4 regions of the Levilactobacillus yiduensis genome follow, and region 2 is predicted to be linked to each of the others. Evidence: riboswitches for the same ligand, from Rfam matches in the RefSeq annotation. Region 2 holds a riboswitch; each other region holds the start of a gene.
What was found. A riboswitch is a leader RNA that binds a small molecule or an ion and turns the genes downstream of it on or off. The one in region 2 is predicted to bind thiamine pyrophosphate.
Positions count from the first base shown of each region.

Region 1: it holds a riboswitch for thiamine pyrophosphate, as region 2 does, so the genes downstream of both, thiM (hydroxyethylthiazole kinase) here and NGM66_RS03520 (ABC transporter permease) in region 2, are expected to answer to the same signal.
Region 3: it holds a riboswitch for thiamine pyrophosphate, as region 2 does, so the genes downstream of both, NGM66_RS00135 (ECF transporter S component) here and NGM66_RS03520 (ABC transporter permease) in region 2, are expected to answer to the same signal.
Region 4: it holds a riboswitch for thiamine pyrophosphate, as region 2 does, so the genes downstream of both, thiW (energy coupling factor transporter S component ThiW) here and NGM66_RS03520 (ABC transporter permease) in region 2, are expected to answer to the same signal.

Region 1 is NZ_JAMXAZ010000017.1:36,163-40,376, forward strand. Features, by position in the region: gene NGM66_RS09845 (ABC transporter ATP-binding protein) at 1-115, shown strand, start outside; gene NGM66_RS09850 (ABC transporter permease) at 112-870, shown strand; gene NGM66_RS09855 (oxidoreductase) at 1,462-2,298, shown strand; TPP riboswitch at 2,346-2,450, shown strand; gene thiM (hydroxyethylthiazole kinase) at 2,621-3,409, shown strand; gene thiD (bifunctional hydroxymethylpyrimidine kinase/phosphomethylpyrimidine kinase) at 4,007-4,214, shown strand, end outside.
Region 2 is NZ_JAMXAZ010000004.1:54,569-58,782, reverse strand. Features, by position in the region: gene NGM66_RS03530 (ABC transporter ATP-binding protein) at 1-556, opposite strand, end outside; gene NGM66_RS03525 (ABC transporter substrate-binding protein) at 559-1,563, opposite strand; gene NGM66_RS03520 (ABC transporter permease) at 1,560-2,312, opposite strand; TPP riboswitch at 2,370-2,475, opposite strand; gene NGM66_RS03515 (FusB/FusC family EF-G-binding protein) at 3,268-3,915, shown strand; gene NGM66_RS03510 (DMT family transporter) at 4,130-4,214, shown strand, end outside.
Region 3 is NZ_JAMXAZ010000001.1:23,867-28,080, forward strand. Features, by position in the region: gene NGM66_RS00130 (D-alanyl-D-alanine carboxypeptidase family protein) at 518-1,687, opposite strand; TPP riboswitch at 1,910-2,000, shown strand; gene NGM66_RS00135 (ECF transporter S component) at 2,088-2,654, shown strand; gene NGM66_RS00140 (ABC transporter ATP-binding protein) at 3,099-4,214, shown strand, end outside.
Region 4 is NZ_JAMXAZ010000016.1:28,181-32,394, reverse strand. Features, by position in the region: gene NGM66_RS09540 (TetR/AcrR family transcriptional regulator) at 1-123, opposite strand, end outside; gene NGM66_RS09535 (MFS transporter) at 256-1,440, opposite strand; gene NGM66_RS09530 (hypothetical protein) at 1,485-2,024, shown strand; gene thiW (energy coupling factor transporter S component ThiW) at 2,076-2,585, opposite strand; TPP riboswitch at 2,656-2,755, opposite strand; gene NGM66_RS09520 (hypothetical protein) at 2,887-3,696, shown strand; gene NGM66_RS09515 (response regulator) at 3,986-4,214, opposite strand, start outside.

The DNA of each region.
Region 1 (4,214 bases), on a different contig from region 2:
TAACCAAGAGGACCACCTGACGATTATTGCCATCACCCATGATCAAGCAGAAATCGACGCGGCCAAACGACTGATCACAGTCAAGGACGGCCGCATCGTAGGAGGCAACGCATGAATTTAGCTGTGAACAATCAATCTTTACTGTTGGCGCTGGGCCTAGTCGTCATTGCGCTGGCAATTGGCTGGAAGGAAAAATTAGGCATCGACCGCGACATGATCATTGGTGTCATCCGGGCCGTCGTCCAGCTATTTGTGGTTGGGTATCTGTTGAAATACGTGTTTCGCGTCGATAATATCTGGCTGACCACGATTTTAATTTTAATTATTATTTTTAACGCCGGGTATAACGCGAAACAGCGAAGCAACGGTATTCCGCGGGCCCTGCCGATTTCCATTGGTGCCATCCTCATTAGCACAGGCGTCACCCTGGGCGTTTTGATGCTGGCGGGCGCGATTAAATTCATCCCGTCGCAAATGATTCCAATCTCCGGGATGATTGCGTCCAATTCAATGGTTGCCATTGGCCTGTGTTACCGCAACCTCAATGCCCAGTTCAAGCAGGAACGGCAGGCGGTGTTGGAAAAATTAGCGTTGGGCGCGGATTTGAAGGATGCGTCCAAGGAAATTTTACGGGACAGTATCAAGACGGGGATGCAGCCGACGATCGACTCTGCCAAGACGGTCGGTATCGTGAGTCTGCCGGGGATGATGTCCGGATTAATCTTTGCCGGCGTCGACCCGGTGCGGGCCATCAAATATCAGATTATGGTCACGTTCATGCTGATGTCGGCCACCAGCATTGGCTCGGTGCTGGCGTGCTACTGGGCCTACCGCGGCTTCTACAACGACCGCAAACAGCTGGTGATTTAGCTGTTTATTCCGCCTTGCCAGCCAGACGCGGCCATCCCATGGGGACCGGTCAAAGCCTGAGGAGCGGTCTTTGGCCTCGCTTTGAGCTGTCCCAAACCCGGCCATCTCAAAGTCGTCCCAGGCTGTAAGGCCGGCAGAAGACGCCGACCTAACACCCTTGTCACGGGATTCTGCGTCTGGCTGGCAAGGCTAAACGACAATCACCAGCTGTGAGGACAAGTCTCAGAAAGAAACGTGGTGGTGACGCACAGTAAGCAGCTAGCTGGTAAATAGTGGGCGATGTTGTTGTGAGCCGTAGCCGGCCCGGGACGGAACCCTGTGTCGGTGGCGTTAGGCCGGTGGGTTTCCGGTCTTACGGCACGGGACGTTTGGGAGACTCACGGGTTTGGTGAGGCTCACAAATGAGCTGGAAGACCGCTCCTCAGGCTGGAAGCGCTCCCCATAGGGTGGGAGTCCCGGGCCGGCTACGGCGGATAGACAACGACGTTAGCACTAATTTGCCAGATTAATTGCAATCGCTTACGGGAATTCGCTATTCTAGAGACAAAGCGTTTTAGACAAGACAGTAGAACCGAATTGGGAGGGATATGTATGACACATAGAAAAGTAGCGCTGGTCACCGGAGCCTCGTCTGGCATCGGCAACGCCATTGCACGGAGCCTGCACCGCAACGGCGTCATCGTTTACGCGGGCGCGCGGCGGGTCAGTCGTATGAATGACCTAGACGACTTGGGCATCACGACGTTAGCCCTAGACGTGACCGACCCGATTAGCGTGGAAAATGTGGTGGACCGCATCGTTAGTGAAACGGGACGGGTCGACATTTTGGTCAACAATGCTGGTTATGGTTTGATGGGGGCCCTAGAAGATGTGCCGATGGACCAGGCCCGCGACCAATTTGACGTGAACCTCTTTGGGGCCGCGCGGCTGATTCAGTCCGTGTTGCCCATGATGCGCCAACAACACAGCGGCCGCATCATCAACATCACGTCCGTAGACGGCAAGGTCGCCCAACCGCTGGCCAGCTGGTACGTGGCGTCAAAATTTGCGCTGGAGGGTCTCTCGGACGCCCTGCGCCTGGAGCTTGAGCCGCTGGGCATTCAGACGGTCGTCATTGAACCGGGAGCCATTCAATCCGAGTGGGCTGACATTGCCGCCGAGCATTTACGCACGACCTCGGGGCAGGGGCCGTACAAACCAACGGCTGACCGCGCCGCAGCCATTTTGACCGTGGTCAAGCAGTTCTCCAGCAAGCCGCGTGTCATTGCGCGGTTGGTCGACCGGGCGGCGCTGTCACGGCGGCCCAAGACTCGGTATCACGCGGGTTCTGGCAGTCAGATCTTAGTGGCCCGGCGGTTCTTGTCGGACAAGATGATCGACCACCTGTGGCAGGTGATTGGTGAGGCGGCTGAACGGTTTGCCCGCTAATCCGAGAATCATTGCCATGCCTGGAAAACCTGTTATACTTAACTTAACCAGAACACTAGGGGTGTCCACGATTGGGCTGAGATACGGGTGACCGTGATCCCTTGGAACCTGTCAAGTTCAGACTTGCGAAGGGAACGTGTCGTGGCACCAACAACGGGCCACCGGTTCACTGATCGTGAGGCGGTTCCCGTTTTTATTTTGTCCAAATGTAAAGCGCTCACATGGTCCCAGCCGCGCAATTAGTTAGGTGGCTGTTAGAAATGCGAGCGCACATACCTGGTAGGCTGGCCTGAATTAGATAGTACAAGGGAGGATTTCACCAATGAAAGTGACTTTGCTCGATGAATTGCGGGCGCAAAACCCGATCGTCTTTAACGTTTCTAATTTCGTGACCGTCCAAGACGTGGCCAACGGTATCAACGCGATTGGCGCGTCGCCCATCATGTCTGAGGAAGTGGCCGAAGCGGACGAAATGGTTGGCTTGGCGGGGGCAGTGTGCCTGAACCTGGGCGCTGTCACGGCCACGCAGGTCACCCAGATCCGCGCGGTGGGTCAGTCGGCGAACCGCCAACACCGGCCACTGGTCATCGACCCGGTGGCGGTTGGCGCGGTCAAATACCGGATGCAAATGGCGACCGGCCTGTTGGCTGATTTCCATCCCGACGTGATTCGGGGTAACGCGGGCGAAATCGCGGCGCTGGCCGGTGTCGACTGGCAAGCGAAGGGCATCGACGCCGGCGAAGGTTCCGGGGATCTGGCGGCCATCGCCAAGGCTTGCGCGCAGAAATTAAAGTGCGTGGTCATCCTCTCCGGTCCCACCGACGTCATCACGGACGGCGAACGGGTGGTCAAGGTCTTGAACGGAACGAAATTGTTCCAGGTCCACGTCGGTTCGGGTGACATGCTATCCAGCATCGTGGCGGCCTTCTGCGCAGTCACCGATGACTACTTCGAGGCGGCCCAAACGGCTTGTCTGGTCTTCGCCGCCATCGGTCAATTGGTCGCAGACGCCACGCCAAACCTGGGTGCCGGCACGTTCATCATGAAGCTCCTCGACAAGCTCCAAACCGCCACCGTCGCCGAAATCGAAGGCATTGCCGCTTTCGAATAAGACTGGTGGTCACCTACCGTGTAAATGGCGGAAACCAGATGCCTGCGGCTGCCAGGGGTTCCGCATATTGTGGAAACTGGCCGCCTGCCGCGGCGCGAAATCTAGGCTGGAACGCTGGGGGAGGACGCCCCGAGCCAAAGGGCGGTCTCGGCGCTTGCTTTGAGCCAGAAAACCACTGTCTCAAAGTCACCAATTTGTCAGCTCAGACCGCTGCCAAATTCCCCGGCTGAGCCTAGATTTCGCGCCACTCACAGCTCCGGTGGTGGTCGCTTGCAACGGCTACTTGAGACGGCAACGCTGGTGGTCAGACAATGGGCTGACGTTTGGTTGCTGAATGTCACAAGTATTAGCCGGAGGAGGCCAGGAGTGGAGCCAGCTGTGTCGACGGTGTTGGCTGAGGTCTTTTCTCAGCCTACAGCGTGGGGCGACTTCGAAGACTCGCGGGTTTGGCGAGGCTTTGAAGCGAACCGGAAGCCCGCTTCTCAGGCTGAAGGTGTCCCCCATAGCAGGCGGAACTCCTGGCAGCCGTAGGCGAGCAGCTCTACACAATTTAAAAGTTATCAAAAAATGCAACAGAACCAGAAGGGATGGGTAACCATGGCAAATGAATTTCCACAAACCTTAACGATCGCTGGGACGGACAGCGGTGGCGGGGCCGGCGTGATGGCTGACCTGAAGACGATGCAGGAGCGCAACGTCTTCGCCACGGCCGTTATCGTCGCGGTAACCGCGCAAAATACACTGGGCGTGCAGGACTTTATGGCCTTGCCGCAAAAGCTGATCGACGAACAATTCGCGTCTTTGG
Region 2 (4,214 bases):
GAGTGACCAGCAGGGTGGTCTTTTGAAGCGCCGCCGGCAGGCTCAATAGCCAGTCTTGCATCAAGCCCCGCGTCATGGCGTCCAGTGCGCCGAACGGCTCGTCTAACAAGCGGTAGTCCGCCGGGTTCAACATGGTCCGCAACAGGGCGACCCGTTGCCGCATGCCACCAGATAACTGATGGGGCAGAAAATGGCGGTAGTCCACCAGGCCAAACAGCGTCAACAGTTCCGTCACGCGGTCGTGGTCGATAGGGAGATGATTGATGCGCTGGTACAACGTGATATTTTGGTCCACGTCATACCAGGGCAACAACATGTCCGTTTGCGGCAGGTAACTGAACGTGGTGTTCAACCCAGTAATGGGCTGGTTTGCCACGGTTAGCGTTCCCGCGGTCGGCGTCAATAAGCCCGTCAATAATTTCAAGAGGGTCGACTTGCCGGCGCCGCTGGGTGCAATCAGCGAAACGAAGCTGTTGTCCGCAATCGTGGCGGTCACGTCGCGTAAGATCTCTAAGTCGTCTAGCGTAAGGGCAACGTGTTCAAGCGTGATGGTCATGGCTAGTCACCGACGTATTGGTTGGTGTAGAGCGTCTTGGCGGGGATGGCCTTCTTGATCAGGCCATATTCTTTCATGAAGCCCGTGTAGTTGTCCCAAACTTTGGCATCCATTTGGCCCCATTTCGTAGCGTTATCCGTGTAGTTGGCGGACAGGAAGGCTTGCGAGTCCTCTAAGAAACTGAGGTCACTGTCCTTGGCGTACTTGTGCAGGATTTGTGCGTCAGCCTTGGGATGAGCGATGGCATCTTGGTAGCCCTTCTTCGTGGCCGCCATAAAGGCTTTGACGATCTTGTCATTCTTTTGTAGCTGGGTGTTGTTCGTGATGATGACCGGTGTGTAGTAGTCTAGCCGCTTGTCCAACTTGCGTAGTGGCATGTAATTGACCTTGATACCGTCATTTTTGGCGCGAATCACGTCCCAGCCTTGGAACCACCACTGAATGTCGTTTTTCTTTCCCAGACTCTTGGGACCGTCGCCAGTCGCGCCCACAATCTTCAGGGATTTCGGATTAACGCCAGCGTTACGCATGACGGCTTTCAGTACGGCCTCTTCACTCGGTGTTTGCCAGCCGGCGTAGGTCTTGTTCGCGAAGTCCTTGGGTGAGGTGATGCCACTGTTGGCCTTGGAGACGAAGCCGGACGTGTTGTGCTTTAAAATCGTCCCAATCGCCTTGACTGGAATATTCTTACCGTCGGCGTGGGCGTAAGTCACATCTTCTTGGTAGCTCACGCCAAATTGGGCCTTGTTGGCGCCGACCATTCCAATGCTAGTCGCGTTGTCACCGGGCTCGATGATTTTCACGTTCAGACCGGCATCCTTGAAATAGCCCTTGTCCTTGGCCACGTACAGACCGGTGTGGTTGGTATTGGGGACGTAATCTAACACGATGGAAATGTTGGTCAATTTCTTAGCTGATTTGGAATTAGCGGCCTTGTCTTGGCTGTTGCCACAGGCCGTAAGCGATAGCAGTACAGGAACGAGAAGCCAGAGCTTGGATAATTTCATGATTTTCTCCCTTGGATTAATAGGCGATAGTAGCCTTTTTGTAGGACTTGCGTGACCCCATTGAGGGCCAGGCTTAATATGATGACGCAGAAAATGGCGGCGAAGACCTTGTCGATTTGGTAGCCGTTCTTCACCCGAATCATGTAGTAGCCCAGGCCGGCTTCGGCACTGAGCCATTCTCCGATGATGGCGCCGCTGACGCAATATGTGGCGGCAATGCGTAGGCCAGCGAAGAAGCCTTGCATGCCTTGGGGAATCTTGAGAATGCGATAGACCTGCCAGCTCTTGGCGCCCATGGTCTGCAAGAAGCGAATCTGTTCGGTTGAGACCTTCCCCAGCGCCTCCGAAAATGCCACGATAATGGGAAAATAGCTCATCAAGATGACTAGAATGATCTTGGGCGTGATGCCAAAGCCAAACCACAGGCTCAGTAGCGGGCCCAGAACCATCACGGGGAGCGTCTGTGAGATGACCAGCAGTGGGTAAAATGATTGGTGGACTAGTTGCCAGCGATCCATGACCAGCGCCGTCACGAAGGCCAGGGCGCAGGCAATCCCCAGGCCAATCAGTGATTCGTAAAGCGTGACCCAGGAGTTGGCTAGTAATCCGCCAGCATCAACTTGAAGCGCCTGCATGACGGCAACGGGACTGGGCAAAATGAACGCTGGCGCTTGAAAGAGCGTCACGGCGAGTTGCCAAGTCACGAGGAGAATCACGAGACTGCCTAAGGGATAGAGTTTACGTGCCATAACAGCCTCCTTTCTTGAACAAAAAAGCTTCATCTGGGGAGTCGTTGCCGCCAGATGAAGCATCCGTGCGTTCCTCCCTACGCCAGTATTAGCTGACAGGTTCAATGGGTCAAAGTTCACAACTTACTCTCGTGCCGTTTAACGGTATCCCCAGAAACTTTTTAAGTTGGATTTAGTATAGCATGGCGAAAAGCGGGGTACAACTTAATTTTCTAAAATTGTACGGGATTCTTCGAAATATGACTGGTAGTGCTGGATTTACAGGGATTCTCGCAGTTGGTGCACACAAATTTTCTTTTTATAATGATATTTATAAACGTCGATATATCAATAATTTTATAAAAATAACACCTATGAATAAATATCAATACTATGTGCAATTTATTTAAGGCTGTCGGCAAACGATTGAAGGATAAATCGATTATTATTGGCAAGCACACCAGTAGCCGAGAGTCCGCCCACCGCGCTCCGACCCATATTTGGCGGACGGTAGGTGGCCAGTCCCCGCTATGAGCCGCACCGCCACCAGACAATTCACACCAACACAGGTCGCACCTCTTAATTTACTCGCTAAGCTAACTGGGGCCTCAAGCACAGAAGTTGTCAGGAGTTATCGTAAAATAGACCCAAAGTCACGGGGCATAACGTGGCTTGGGAAATCTCAGCTTTGAGAGAAAATTAACGGACCATGTCAGACGACTACCATCAAATCGAGATGACAGGAGGTTCGAAAGCTGAGAGTAGGGGCTTCGTGTACGCGAGGCCTCTTTTTCTTGCGCAAGACCGTGTGATTGCGGTATACTACTAACACTTCAGCTAAAATGGCTGAATGCAAGGAGATGATCGACGATGATGGCATCGTTATTTGTACGGAAAAGTGCTGCTAGTTAGGGACACTTTTCTGCAAGACCTTTCAGAGAAGTGTCAGGTTTGAATCTGAAAGGAAAAAATAAACATGAAACCGACAATCACCGCCTACGAATATAGTTATATCAGACAACAGATCGACGCCTTAGTGAGCGCCTATCTTTCGGTAAATGACAAGCACATGCGCCGCGTCGTTCGGGATACGACACTGGAGCGCATCAAGCCCTTAGTGCCGCTGGCCGAACCAGCCGTGCAAGAATTCTTGACGCGCCTGCAGCCGGATCGGTTGACCCGTAAGGCCGCAGCTGAGATTGTGCCGTTGCTAGAACCCCTAGTGGTACCATTTCCGGAATTGTCGACCAAGCAGTTAAGCAAGCTATTTCGTAAGGTGAAGAAGCTCAAACAGCCGGAATGGGCGACTTTGAACTTACACCAGCTCACGTATCTGGGTTGGAACGACGGCGGTAACCAGAAGAAATACCTGGTGGCGCCGTATCAGGATCGGCTGATCGGCATTCAAGGCGACCTCGCCCCACAAGTGGTCAAGGGCGTCTGCAGCATTTGCCACACGATTGGCAACGTGTCGCTATTCGTCTCGACGACCAAGCGCTCGGGACTGGGAAGCTACACGCGTAACGGCAATTACATTTGCCGCGACAGTGCGCAATGCAACCGCCAGTTGACTGATCCCCAAGGCCTTGCCGACTTCATTGCGGTCGTGCGGCCGAAAAAATAAAGAGTGAATCGGGCCTCCCAACGACAACTGTCGTGACGGGGGCCTTTTTGAGCGGCAATGAGAAAGCGCTTCACCCTAAGAACTTGGTGAAATTTCCCTGAGTCGGCCGGGATTGACGATTAGATTTGTTATAATGAATCTTGCTTTGTGAATTTAAGAGTGAGAGGGAAATGACTATGTTACAAGCATTTGCAGAAATCAAGGTGGCGCGGTCATGACGCCACAACATCATTTACGCGGGGTCTTACTCGCCAGCGTGGCCTGCATCTTGTGGGGGATCTCCGGGGTGGCCGCGAGCA
Region 3 (4,214 bases), on a different contig from region 2:
TGCGACTTTGTAACTAACTTGTTGGGGACGTAACGTTCGCGTAATCCACCACTTCTTGCCATAATCAGTTGGGGCGTTAATCAATCTGAAATTGAACCGGCAACACGGGTGGTACTGGCCGCCTTACCGTTCGCTAGAGATGAGCTGGAACGCTGAGGGTGGACGGCCCAAGCCAAAAATCGGTCTTGGACCTCAAGTTGGAGCAGATAACCCACGTCTCCAACTTGCCAGTTTTCTAACCAGCAAGCTGCTAAAAAAACTCCCACAGCTGAACTCATCTCTAGCGAACTCCCGGCTACACAGAAAACAGTCAGCTTCATTGCTGATAGCCCGGTATTCGTCTCACCACTATCACACTAGCCAAGTATCTGCCAATTTTCCCTAAGCACAAAAATGCCAGGACCTTACTTTCGCCCTGACATTCCGCGTTTACCGATTCAATTGACCTGTTTCACGTGCACTGCTGCTGAACGGGTTATCACCCGCCCTTTAATTGGGGGCGTTCCCCATAGCAGAACTAGTTGCTCATACTACTCAGCCGGTAAGCATGTTCCATCAACGACCGCGTCTCCGTGAACTCGTTGATGTCATGCAAAACCACTGTGATGACGCGGTGTTTGCCCGTCTTGTGGCCGGTACCCACGAAGCAGTAGCCCGCGCTTGGCGTGTAGCCCGTCTTCAAGCCGTCGACCTTCAAAGAAGCGCGGTAGTATTTGCGCCCCTTCAAGAGGTTGTTGTAGTTGTGACAAACTTGGCCGTTCACCTTCATCGAGCCAATCTTGCCGTCCTTTAAGACGCGGGGATAGGCCGTTATCAGGTGCCGCGCCATCAACGCCACGTCCTTGGCGGAGACCTTGTTGGTGTTGGCCTTGCCATAAGCATAGCCGAAGCGCCGCAGGTCACTATTTTCCAGACCCGATGCCGAGACAAAGTGGGCCCTGCCCAGTTTCCAAGACTTGGCTTGGGCGTTCATCTTCCGGACAAACTTGCTATTACTGCCGCTGACCCATTTGCCCAGGGCAATCGCGGCGTTGTTCGATGAATCCAGGAAGGCCGCGTAATACAGCTGTTTAACAGTGTAGCGGTGATTTAATTTAAAATGAAAACCGCCACAATCGGCGCTCCGACTCATCGACACCAATCCGCGGCTGGTAATCTTGACCTTGTGATTCCAGCGACTCTTCTTGCCATCGATTTTCTTCAGTGTCAGGTACAATGTCATGATTTTAGTGACGGAAGCGATGGGCCGCGCGGTGTTGGCGTGCTTGGACCAGACGACCTTCCCCGTCTTGGCGTCCATGGCGACCGCCGCCTTGGCCTTGGTCAAGACAAATGGTGCCTTGCCCTTCTTCAGGTAGCCGTGCCAAATCCAGCCCTTCACACTGTGCTTACTATTCTGCACGTACAGGTAAATACCGGTGGACTTGCCGTGTTTCAGCGTGGCCTGCTTGGTGGCGTACCACGTGGTGTGGGGATGGGTCGTTAAGCTGCTGACCTTTTTGGTGTGCGCTTTATTGTAGATGGCCCCGCTACTGTGTTTCTTGTGATAGGCCGTCTTCTTGATTTTCTTAGTGCTAACGGTGTGATAAGCCGCAGCTTCGGCGGGCACCGTGGTTGTGGCCGTACCGCCCAGCGCGACCAGCATGCCAACTGCCATGGCCCAGTGACTGAGATGTAAATTTCTCATAAATTCAATACTTCCTATCCTTTAATAATTAATCTAACTAACTATATAGAATAGCACGCCTCCCCTAACCACGATAGCCACGTTCACCGCTTTAGATGTCTTCGGCTGGCTTTGTAACTGAATTGTAAAAAACGTTTCCATCCTGAACAACTCAATGACTGGCCACAATAATTTCCAGTCACGGTTGCATTTACCCGCTAAATTGGTTACGCTAAGGGTAATCAAATACGACTGGGGTGCCTCGCGGCTGAGATCAAACCCATTGAACCTGCTCTGGTTAACACCAGCGAAGGGAATGCGTACTTTTGTGCTATCAATGAACCCCTACTAAGTAACTTTAGTGGGGGATTTTTTATTCGTTGGGCACCCCCGTCAATACTCTCATAGGAGGCTTCATTTTATGAAAAGTTGGCATATCCGCGATATTATTCTGGTAACGATTCTCGCAATTTTTATGGGTGTTATTTTCTGGATCATTAATCCTGTCTACACGATTCTAGCGGCCGCACTGGCCCCGTTTGGACTGCAACCCTTGGCAAATGAAATTCTACTAGGTATCTGGGTCATGGCTGGCCCTTTGGCCGGATTCATCATCCGGATTCCTGGGTCCGCCACACTTGGCGAGTTCCTAGGTGCTGTGGTTGAAATGTTTCTAGGCGGCATCTGGGGAGCCAGCACCTTAATTTCTGGTGCGGTTCAAGGGATTGGCGCCGAGATTGGCTTCGCCGCCACTGGCTACAAGCGTTACAACTGGGCCAGTCTATCCATCAGTTGCCTGACGACCGCCATTGTGACCTTTGCTTGGGACCTGTTCCGGAGTGGTTACGCTGCTTATCATCCCGGCTTCTTGATTCTCTTGTTCGTGGTTCGTTGTGCTTCCGTCTTCCTCTTCGGTGGCGTGCTGACCAAGCTGATCACCAACCTGCTGGCCCGCGCCCACGTCTTACCTAACGTCAGCACTAAGTAGCTTGAGACTGCTGCCGCCTGCCGTTACGTGAAATTCTAGGCTGGAACGCTGGGGGAGGACGGTCCGAGCCAAAGAACGGTCTCGGACCTTGCTTTGAGCCGAAAATCACGTCTCAAAGTCACCAATTTAGCGGCAAAAATCGCCCCTAAATTCCCCGGCTGAGCCCAGATTTCACTTCACTCTCGGCTACGATTGGTAGCTATACGCTGTCCCAAGCCAACTGTAAAGCCAGACAACACTAAGGACCAAACGAATTGTCGTTTAGTAATCACCTCAGTAGACAAGAGTCTACCCGCTCGCACCAGATTACTCGCACAACTGGCGATGGTCGTTGGCACCGTTTTTCAGCCAATGCCCATCACCACGCAATTGAAACCGCTAACGTAAACAATCTATGTATTACCCTTATTTTTACCAACCCTGTTTCACATTGGAGGAATTTTCGTGGCCACTGTAACCGTTCATGCACTTACATTTACCTATCCCAAACGCACGCAGCCGGTCTTGGATGACCTCGACGTGACCTTTCCCAGCGGCAAATTTTCCCTGCTGACCGGGGTGTCCGGTGGTGGGAAGTCCACCTTACTCAAGCTGATTGCGGGACTCACCCCACTCCCCGACGCCGGAGCCATCACCTTTGATGGCCAGCCGTTGGCGCAGATTGCGCCGGCAAAACGTGCCGCGACCGTTGCCATGCTCTTCCAAGAACCCAGCACGCAGTTCACCATGGACACCGTGGTCAACGAGCTACGGTTCGCTCTGGAAAATCAGCAGGTCGATCCCGCGGCCATCCCCGCTAAGGTCACGGCTGCGCTGGACTTCATCGGCATCACCGACCTCCGCGACCGCCAGCTGATGCAACTCTCCGGCGGCGAACAACAGAAGGTCGCGCTGGCCATCATCGTTGCCATGGACAGCGACGTCATCTTGCTAGACGAACCCTTCGCTAGCATCGACCCGCCCACTCGGCTGGCCCTGCTGGAAAAGCTGGTCACGTTGTGTACGCAACGCGGCAAGACCATCATTTTGGCCGACCACGATCTGAGTAATTACGACCGCTGGGTGGACCACTTGGCCGTGTTGGACACGGGTAAACTGACCCTGTTGTCGCCCGCTGCCACCCAGGCTCGCTTTGCCGCCTTTACCCCCGACAAGCTCCGGCTGACCCACGTGGCCTTGCCCGCAGACGACCTCACCGTCAGCCTGCAGGGGACGCAACTGGCCCTGGGGCACGCGCAACGCCAGTTATTACAGCCACAGGATCTGTCGTTGTTTGCTCACCAAGCGACCCTGATCACTGGCCCTAACGGCAGTGGCAAATCCACGCTGTTTCGTGCCCTGGTACGGCTGGGCAACTACCAAGGCCGCATCACCTACGATGGACAAGACATTCACAAGCTCTCTCGGAAACGGTACGCGCGGCAGGTCGGCCTGATGTTCCAGTCGGCCAGCGCCCAATTTCTCAACGTGACCGTGGCCGAGGAACTGGCGTTGTCACAGAAGTTCGGCAACCAGACCTACTTCACACCGGAACGGGTGCAGGACCTCTTGACCCAGCTG
Region 4 (4,214 bases), on a different contig from region 2:
GGCTGAAACGATTCGCGCCACCTGGGCGTCGGCTAGGCTGTGTGCTGAAAATTCTTGTAGTAGGGCCGCCATCACGCGGTCTTTTTTCTCTGCATTTAAATGGTCAAATGTCTGGGTTGGCATGGGTTTTCGCTCCTTTTCGTTCCGAGAGTGACACGGTGTCACTTTAATCGATGCCTGTAGTTTAGCACGTGGGTGACACCGTGTCAACTTTTACTCAAAAGAAAAACCCGCCGACTATGCGACGAGTTTCGTTCAATCAGTAGCTAAGTGTTTCGGTTCACCGATGATCAGGTGGCCGGCAATCGCGATAAGTAAGAAGACGACCGCAACGCCACAGACGCCTAGCCAACCGGCGTGACTCCACGCCCAGGTGGCCGACAACGTGCCAATGGACCCACCTAAAAAGTAGCTGAACATGAAGACAGAGTTGTTACGGCTACTCTGCTGGCGATTCAAGGATTGGACGATGGCTTGGCAGGAGACTTGACTGAATTGGGTTCCCAGGTCCAGCAAGACGATGCCGATGATCAGACCGCCAATCCAGTGGCCAATCAGCCAAAAGATCACGAAGGCGACACCGGAAAAGAGCATCCCCAGCCCCACCGTCAACCGTGGGGAGCGTTGATCGACCATGGTCCCAATCACGGGAGCCGCCAAAACGCCGGCGATACCCAATAGTCCCAGCAACCCGGCAACGTTACTACCTAGATGGTATTGTGCCGCCAAGTAAAAGGCTAACGTGGACCAGAGCACGTTGGACATGCCAAACATGCAAAAGCCGTTGATGGCTGCCCCACGTAAAGGCCGCTGGGTCGCGAATAACTTGGGGAGCGTCCGAATGACCGGCCAGTATTTCAAATCCTGATGACCTCGTTCGTCATGGGGTAATTGAAAGTGAACGACGATCAGGAAGATCAGGTCGATGGCCGCTGCAACCAAGTAAATGTCTTGCCACGGCATGATGCTCCCTAGTAAACCACTGAAGGACCGTGACAACAAGATCCCCGTCAGTAGCCCACTGAGCACGATGCCCAGCACCTTGCCCCGCTGCAGGCCAGGGGCTAAATACCCGGCATAGGGGATGATGATCTGTGGTGCCACCGAGGTGATCCCCACCAGCGCCGTCGCCACGGCAAAGATGCCGGCGTTCGGCGCCCAATGGGCCAGTAATAAGGATCCAATCGACAGTACCATCATGAACTGAATCAGATGATAGCGGTCAAAAATATCTCCCAAGGGGACAATCAGTAACAGACCAAATGCATAACCCAGTTGTGTGACCATCGCCAGCATCCCAACGACGGCCTTAGACAAATTAAAGTCTGCGGCAATCAGGTTTTCAATCGGTTGAATAAAGTTCAGATTGGCGACGATGACCCCGGTCACCACCGCCATCAATAAAATGGTTTTCTTGGATAATGTTGCTTGCTCTTTCACTTCGCAAATCCCTCCTAACAAAAGTTTAGAACTTTTGCTAGAAAATGGCTACCACCATTCGTCGATGGTACCGGTTACGTGAAAAATTTGATATACTGGCACTATCGGAGGGGATTAATTTGCACAAATTACTAACAGGTACCATCCTGGCTTTAGGTCTGGCCATCGGCGTCAGCGGCACCACCACGGCGCAGGCAGCGAAATGGACCACGGGGACGCCTAAAGTCATGCGCGGCGTGTGGTACGCCAAGCCGCGGGTCCAACGAAAGGGCCACGACACGACCGTCACGAATAACGCCATGATTCTCACGCCCAAGTGGCTGTACGTCATGTACGACTACGGCAATCACGACTATGGCGGCAATCGCTTAGCCTACCGGAAAACCGGGAAGCAATATCGGCTGCGAGCCTATGATCGATTGGACAAGACCTGGTCTTACACCAAGCTGCAGCGGACCGGAAAAACCGTCACGCTACAAAAATATGGGACTAAACGAGCTGGTCACCGCTTCATCGCGCAAGCTGGTAAGTCCTATCAATTACAGTTTCAGACCAAGATGAGCGCGCATCTATTGGCAAAATAAACGAGAGCATCCTACGTGTACGTAACGGCAATCGCCGCTACGCACGCGTTTTTATTTGCCCTGCAATTTGTGCAACCGCGGTGCGATTACGGTTGGCCACATGGCCTTCAGTAACGCGTAGCCGATAATCACGCCGACCAGCGCACTCATAAAGAAGCTCGGCAGGAACAACCAGATTGCCCCCGTTGTCCCCATCAGCCAAGCCGCCACGGGATAGGCTACAAAGGCCCCTAAGATGCCAGACCCCACCAGCTCACCCAGCGCAGCGGCCAGTAACTTACCTGTTCGCTGGAACAGCCAGCCACTTAAAAAGGCCCCAATCATACTACCCGGAAAGGCCAAAACGGTCCCGGTTCCCATGATATTACGAATCACCGAGGTCAAGAAGGCCTGGGCCAAGGCCCACCACGGTCCCAGTAAGACCCCGCTTACGACATCGATCAAGTGTTGCACTGGCGCGACTTTGGCCACCCCAATGGCAAATGAAAAGGCACTCCCACCGATTACCGCTAAGGCCACCAACATGGCGGTCAGCGTCATCGGATAGACTTTCTTCGACATAATACCCACATCCCTACTTAGATTTACCAAAAAAGTCCCCGTTCCCCACGACGACGGCTTTCCTGATGACCCAGTAGACCGACCACTTTCCTACGCGAGTATGAACTCAACAGGTTCGAAGGGATTGGACTTGGTCCATCTCAGCCACACTGGCACCCCTAGTGTCTTTTTTAGTTGTGCCCAACTATACCGGGTCTGGCCGGCAATTGCAACTCATAATATGCTGTACTGATTCGCAGTTTATGCGATTATTCCGCCGAATTGTTTTCGGTCTGGTATACTAAGTGGCGGAGGGGATTCGATGATTAAAAAGATTGTTACCATCACGGCCGCCACACTGTTTTGCGGTCTTATTTTACCAGCCACGGCACACGCCAGTCGCTACACGATGGCCGACCACATCACGTTTCAGACCGGTCCGATGTACTACCACAACAAGAACAGCCAATCACATACCATTTGGAACTGGTCGCACTCACGCAAGCTACATAATCTCAAGAATTATCCGCACACGACCTGGGTCGTCAAACAAACGGCGCTGTTCATTCACGGCACCCATAAGGCCCGCTACTATTACGTGGTCAGCAAGAATAAGCGAACGGCTGGTTGGGTCTGGCACGGCTTCTTACAATCCGGGACTTACCGGCGCCAACAACTCACAACTGATGGGCTAAAATTGTCGTCGCAATTGACCAACGGCGATGACAGAACGTTGAAAAACTTCATGATCACTAAGCTCCAAAAAGATGGCTACGACTACAATAACCAGTTGGCCATGATGTTCGACTACTACCGGTCCAACGACCTGACACCGGCACAAATGTCTTACGCCGCTGTCATCAACCTGGTCCGCATCAAGGGTCTCGACCCTACGACCATCTCGGATGCCAGCCAGGACAACGTCTTACACCTGGCCAAATTGATCGATCCGAAGAAGGGCGACGCAACCTTAGAGACCACGGGGAAGGGTCAATTGGGTGTCCAACTGGTCCAAACGATTGAGCAGGCTCTGGACGCTCATCACGCCAAAACGTACCTCCTGGACGTGAAGCTGAGCGGCAGTCTGACTGCCGGCACGCCTCATTTACAATATACGTTATATATGAGCTAATTAACAAAATGATGACGACTTTTAACGGCCGCCATCATTTTTTATTGCCATTTTTATGGCTATTCACGCTAGGAACGCCAGGTAATCAAGCCCCTTTTCGTCAAATCGCTAACCCCAGAGACCAATTAACCCCCAACCAGGTTACTAGTTAACGCACCCCACAAACGGTTGACAGTCTGGTATACTGAACCAACCAGCTGTTCTCACCCCTAGCAGCTGGGTTCACTTGCTGGCTTGCTTATCTTGCTCAAACAGCGTCTGGGAATCTCTCCCGGACGCTGTCGTGTCTCTAAAATTCAATTAGCTTATGATGAATTGCATACCGTACCAGATCCACGTGAGAATTCAGTTCCAATTTGCGCATAATGCTGGCCTTATGGGCCTCAACCGTCTTCGTGGTGATGTTGAGCTTGGCCGCGACTTCCTTATTGGAATACCCCAGCGCCACCAGGGGCATGACCTCCCGCTCCCGTTTGGATAGCGGGCTGTGTCCCCACAGGTTCGTCTTGTCCACGTCA